Regions from separate parts of the Alkalihalophilus pseudofirmus genome, predicted to be linked through region 1. Evidence: predicted binding sites of a transcription regulator. Region 1 holds the regulator's gene; the other holds the start of a gene.
The links. Region 1 encodes Rex, which represses fermentation and respiration genes when NADH is low (regulators of the CRP and FNR family bind a similar motif). Its sites were predicted from a motif close to TTGTGAAATATTTCACAA; they were not measured.
Positions count from the first base shown of each region.

Region 1 (3,179 bases):
GCCGCTTTGGCGGTTGATTTCAAACGAGAAAGAAGCTGATTTCTCGTCCCCTTCAGGACGATCAAGACGGTTCATTCTTTCAAGCTGCTTTCTGCGGCTTTGCGCTCGCTTGGTAGTAGAGGCTCGAGCAATATTTCGTTGAACGAAATCCTCAAGCTTTGCAACTTCGCTTTGTTGTTTGTCAAACTGCTTTTTCTCGAGCTCATAACGTTTTGCTTTTTCCTCTAAATAAAGACTGTAGTTCCCAACGTATTTTCTTGATTGGTTTCTTGAAATTTCTACGACTTGGGTAACGATTTTGTCTAAGAAATAGCGGTCATGTGATACGATTAAAATGGCACCTGGATAGCCTTGCAAATAGTTCTCAAGCCAGGTTAATGTCTCGATGTCTAAGTGGTTTGTCGGCTCATCAAGGATAAGTAAATCAGGCTTGGTTAATAATAGTTTACCAAGGGCTAGTCTTGTTTTCTGCCCGCCGCTTAGCGTTTGGATTTTTGTTTGATAGTCAAAAGAATCAAAATGAAGGCCTGCTAGTACGCTTCTAATATCTGCTTCATATTGATATCCGCCCTTATCTTTAAAATCGAGCTGGAGCTGATCGTATTCTGCTAATAATTTGTTATAACTTGCTTCGTGATCTAAAAGAGAAGGGTCAGACATTTTTTGTTCCATCTCTCTTAGTCTTTTTTCCATTTTTAAAAGCGGGTCAAATACTGTCAGCATCTCATCCCAAATCGATAACTCGGATTCTAGGCCGGTATCTTGAGCGAGGTAGCCTACCTCTACATCTTTTGGTTGAATGATTTCTCCGCTGTCATGGGATAGCTGTCCTGCTATCACTTTTAAAAGCGTCGATTTTCCAGCACCGTTTCGACCGACTAAGGCGACACGGTCTCCAGTTTGTACTTCGAGTTTAATATTTGATAAAATCGTTTCTGCACCAAACGATTTTGATACGTTTACACATTGTAATAAAATCATGGGATATCCATCCTATCCTTACATCATATCAATAGTTTTCTTCACTCAGTTTAACGTAAAAGACTGCGGTGAACAACTTGCAGGACCTGATGTAAAACGATTACATAAAGAGACAAATAGTGTACAATAAGATAAAACAATAAGATAAAACAATAAGATAAAACAATAAGATAAAATGATAACGTTCTAAGAAAAAACGTAACAAAAGGGAAAGAACGTACATTATAGATCTTACTTAAGGGACTAGGCTAGGAGAGGAGGGGAATTTACGTTGAAGTCAGATCAAGTAAAAATTCCTCAAGCAACTGCAAAGCGATTGCCCTTATACTATCGCTTTTTAGAAAACCTGCATGCATCAGGAAAACAACGAGTATCTTCGACTGAATTAAGCGAAGCAGTCAAAGTTGACTCTGCAACGATTCGTCGTGATTTTTCTTACTTTGGAGCTCTTGGAAAAAAGGGCTATGGATATAATGTGAACTACTTGCTTTCATTTTTCCGTGAAACGCTCGATCAAAATGAATTAACGAAAGTCATCTTAGTTGGGGTAGGTAACTTAGGGACAGCCTTTTTACACTATAACTTCTCTAAGAACAATAATACCCAGATTGAAATGGCATTTGATGTGGATGAGTCAAAAATCGGCACGGAAGTAGGCGGAGTGAAGATCTACAATCTTGACGATTTTGAGAACATTTTAGATCCTGAGGTAACGGTTGCGATCCTTACCGTACCGTCACAAGCAGCGCAAAAAATTGCGGACCGTCTTGTAGATGCGGGTATTAAAGGGATTTTGAACTTTACTCCGGCTAGATTATCAGTGCCTGATTCCGTTAGAGTTCACCATATTGATTTGTCTGTTGAATTACAAGCACTGGTTTATTTTTTAAAGCATTATCCGTTATAATAGAAGTAGATTGGACAAGGAGGTGCAACCTATGGGTGGATTAGGTGCAGGAAGTATTGTCATTATTGGACTTGTCGCTTTATTGATTTTTGGACCAAAAAAGCTGCCGGAACTAGGAAAAGCAGCAGGAAATACATTGCGTGAATTTAAAAACGCCACTAAAGGCTTGGCTGATGAAGAGGACGATAAAAAGAAAAATAACAAAGATCAGGCTTAAGCAGGAAGGGTTTATAAATGGAATCACGTGATATGTCGGTAATGGACCATATTGGAGAGCTGCGACGCCGTATTATGATTGTCGTTGTATTCTTTCTAATTGCGCTCATTGCCGGCTTCTTTTTCGCCACACCGTTAATTACGTATTTACAAAGCGCACCGACAGCGCAAGAGCTGCCAATGAATGCATTTAAAATGACAGATCCGATCCGTGTATTCATGACCTTTGCTTTTGCGAGCGCATTAATTTTGATTTTTCCTATTATTTTATATCAGCTCTGGGCGTTTATTAGTCCGGGACTTCATGAGAATGAACAGAAAGCAACACTAGCGTATATTCCGATTGCCTTTATTTTGTTTTTAACAGGTATTGGCTTTGCTTACTTTATTTTATTCCCGTTCATTATTCAATTTATGGGAAATTTAGCCGAACGATTAAACATCACTGAGCAGTACGGGATTAACGAATACTTTACATTCTTATTCCAAATCACATTGCCATTTGGCCTGTTGTTCCAGCTGCCGGTTGTTGTGATGTTCTTTACAAGGCTAGGACTTGTTACGCCAGCTTATTTATCGAGTATTAGAAAATATGCGTATTTTATATTGCTGGTTATTGCTGGCTTTATTACTCCGCCTGAATTGTTAAGCCATTTGATGGTGACTGTACCGTTGTTACTCTTATATGAATTCAGTATATGGGTATCAAGATTGACGTACAGAAAAGTATTAAAGGCTGAACGTTTAATGGAAGAAGAAGCCAAGCAAAAAGAAATGAACCAAGATTAATTTAAATGATAAGACAGTTAAGCAGAACCTGCTTAACTGTCTTTTTTTTGCCTTTGCGGTAATTTTACATATCTAAACATAGGGAGAATTTGTTTAATCAAACGTTTAATTGGGAACTAAACAAAAGGAGAAAGGAGGATTACCATGAGAAGGGCAGCAAGTGAAACAGAACAACGAAAAGATAATCTAATTGAAAAAATTATCGCTTTTGGTGTGTACAAGGTGCAGGGCCGTCAACTCTTTGAATTAACATTACAAGAAATTGAACGCGTCTATCAATCTTTAA
Region 1 covers NZ_CP117835.1:272,878-276,056, forward strand. The annotation lists gene PQ478_RS01530 (ABC-F family ATP-binding cassette domain-containing protein) at 1-981, opposite strand, end outside; gene PQ478_RS01535 (redox-sensing transcriptional repressor Rex) at 1,253-1,888, shown strand; gene PQ478_RS01540 (twin-arginine translocase TatA/TatE family subunit) at 1,920-2,105, shown strand; gene tatC (twin-arginine translocase subunit TatC) at 2,123-2,893, shown strand; gene PQ478_RS01550 (Fur-regulated basic protein FbpA) at 3,038-3,179, shown strand, end outside.

Region 2 (3,179 bases), 910 kb from region 1:
ACAGGTGCTGAAATTGAGTTCTTCTCACGTATTTCAGGATTATCTATGAAAGAAGTGCTTGAAGAATTAATTAAAGCAGGTTTAGATACCCTTCCTGGCGGCGGAGCGGAGATTTTAACTGAGCGTTACCGCTTAAAAATGAGCCCTGATAAAGCATCGACAGACCAATGGCTCGAAGCTCATGAAACAGCTCACAATCTTGGACTTAAAACACATGCTACCATGCTTTATGGTTCGATTGAATCGAAAGAAGAGCGTCTTATCCATATGGATCGTCTACGTCAGCTTCAAGACCGTACAAATGGATATATGGTATTTATCCCGCTTGCGATGCAGCCTCGCAGCGTAAATGCTGGTCTAAAACGCCGTACTTCTGCTTACGATGATATGAGAACTCTTGCGATCAGCAGGCTTATGTTAGATAACTTTGATCATATTAAAGCATACTGGATTAACATCGGTGTGCAGCTGACTCAAATGGCACTGACATTCGGCTCAAGTGATATTCACGGTACACTTATTGAGGAGCGTATCTCTCACTCTGTAGGAGCCCTCACTTCTCAAGGTATTACTCGTGATGAATTAATCCACTTAATTAAGAGTGCAAATAAAGTTCCAGTTGAACGTGACACCTTCTATAACGTTATCAAAACTTACTAAACATAAAGAAAGCCGTTCCTTTTATGGAACGGCTTTTTGTTAATTAAAAATTTGATTGATGGATTGTTTTAAAACGTCAGCAGACTTATTAAATTGCTTTTGTTCAGTCTCTGTTAAATTTAATTCTACCAGTTCTCTAATTCCGTTAGAGTTGATAATGGCTGGCACACCGATACACACATCTTTTTGTCCGTATTCACCATCAAGCAAAGCCGAGACCGGGAGCACTGCATTCTCATTTTTTATGATGGCTTTTGTGATTCTAGCAAGGCCCATCGCAATCCCATAATAGGTTGAGCCTTTCTTTTGAATAATATCATAGGCAGCATCTCGAACTCCGACAAATAACTGTTCAAGTTCTTCACTGTTGGGTTTATTAGGGTCTTGATAATCTTTGAGCGGCTTGCCGCCGATAGTAACGTGGCTGTATACAGGAAGAGAGAGATCTCCATGCTCTCCTAATATGTAGGCATGTACATTTCTAGCATCGACTTCAAATTTATCTGCCAATGCATAACGGAATCTCGCTGTATCTAGAACTGTTCCAGAGCCGATAATTCGGTGAGCTGGGAGACCCGAATACTTCCATGTGGCATAAGTAAGCACATCCACCGGGTTTGTCGCAATCAAAAAGATTCCTTTGAACCCTGATTTCATTACAGACTCTGTGATCACTTTAAAAATCTTAGCATTCTTTTCAAGCAGGTCTAATCTTGTTTCTCCAGGACCTTGGTTAGCTCCAGCACAATTTACGACAAGATCAGCATCCTTGCAATCCTCGTAGGTTCCAGCCCATATATTCATTGGAGAGGAAAACGGCATGCCGTGAAGAAGATCAATCGCATCTCCTTCCGCTTTTCCGTGATTTAGATCGATGATTACTAAATCTCTGACAAATCCTTGATTTAGTAAAGCAAAGGCGTAACTTGCTCCAACAGATCCTGCCCCTATTAAAACTACCTTCATGCTTTTCAACTCATTAATCATGTCATACCTCCTCGTAAATCTCTCCTTAACTCCCCCTTAGTCTATGTTAAAAAATGTCTAAAATCTACCACTTCTTATAAATAGTTACGTCTAATTTGTGAAATTCTTCACAAATAAAATATAAAATAGAAGCTGGCTTTATACCAACTTCCTCGTACTAATATTTATCTTTATTTACGTTCAAATACACCTTCACAAATAATTTCAGCTGCACCGGTCATTAACACATCTCCTGACTCGGTCCATTCAATCTCAAGGTCTCCCCCGAGCAGGTGCACCGTTACAGATTCCCCTTTGCTAGAATGTCCATTCAGGATTGATGCAACGACTGCAGCACATGCTCCCGTCCCGCAAGCCTGCGTAATTCCTGAGCCTCTCTCCCACACCCGGAAATGAAGCTCTGACCCACTGACAACCTCTACAAATTCTACATTGACCCATTCCGGAAAACGCTCATCTTTTTCAATAATCGGTCCTAATGTATCTACTGGTGCTTGGTTAATATCTTCTACAAAAAACACTCCATGCGGATTCCCCATTGACACAGCTGTAAGCTCAAGCTTCGTTTCAGCGACTTCGAATGGCTCTGCTACTATTTTTTCCGTTGATGAACCAAGCATCGGAAGACTCTCTCTAGTTAGACGAGGCTTGCCCATATTGACCGTCACCGTATGAACGCGCTCTCCTTCTATATGGACTGTTGCCGTAACAAGCCCGCCTAATGTTTCAATTTGGAATGTTTGATCTTTAACATAACCATGTTCATAAGCAAATTTTGCTACACAGCGAAGGCCGTTACCACAGTTTTTTGCTTCTGACCCGTCATTATTAAATACTCTCATTTTCACAGGCGCAACGTCTGAAGGGCATACCAGGATCATCCCGTCAGAACCAATTCCTTTATTTTTGTCAGCAACCTCTACAGCTAATGCAGCCAATTGCTCTTCTTCCAATGTTTCTTTAAATAAATCTACGTAAATATAGCTGTTTCCAAGGCCGTGCATTTTCGTGAATTTCATCTAGATCCCTCGCTCATTTTTTTACTGGTTATTTTCTTAATGGCTCATCTGCCCAAAAATAATCGTCGTCTGCTTCTAATATCGTAATTTTACTACGGCAGCACGGCATAATTAAGATCGTTTTGACACCTTCTTTAGCTTGCTTATAATCACGAGGTTTCATATGGGTCAAGACTTGCTCTTCCTCACAAAACGGACAAGAGCTCACATAAATATCCTCAAATTGCCGCTCATATGGCAATGTATGTTGAAAAGGTATCACATCCATATTCTACACCTACTCTCTTCAGTTAATTGCTGTTCGTTGTATAGATTCAGCTCCAGACGTACAAAAGAAGCTTCTAGAATGTCTAGAAGCTGACTATTAGAACATAGGATTTTCCTCTAAATACGTGTAGATATTTTCTACAAGCTCTTCATTTGTTTCACCAGAAATATATTCTCCATTTACAAGCGCAAAAGGTGTGACAGCACAACTCCCGCAATTTCCTAGACATCCGTATTCAATAATAT
Region 2 covers NZ_CP117835.1:3,448,605-3,451,783, forward strand. The annotation lists gene mqnE (aminofutalosine synthase MqnE) at 1-660, shown strand, start outside; gene PQ478_RS18230 (L-lactate dehydrogenase) at 700-1,647, opposite strand; gene dapF (diaminopimelate epimerase) at 1,818-2,666, opposite strand; gene PQ478_RS18240 (hypothetical protein) at 2,695-2,934, opposite strand; gene PQ478_RS18245 (YuzB family protein) at 3,031-3,179, opposite strand, start outside.
Region 2: PQ478_RS18230 (L-lactate dehydrogenase) is a predicted target of Rex. The motif match lies at 1,743-1,760, and genes of this name have one in related genera.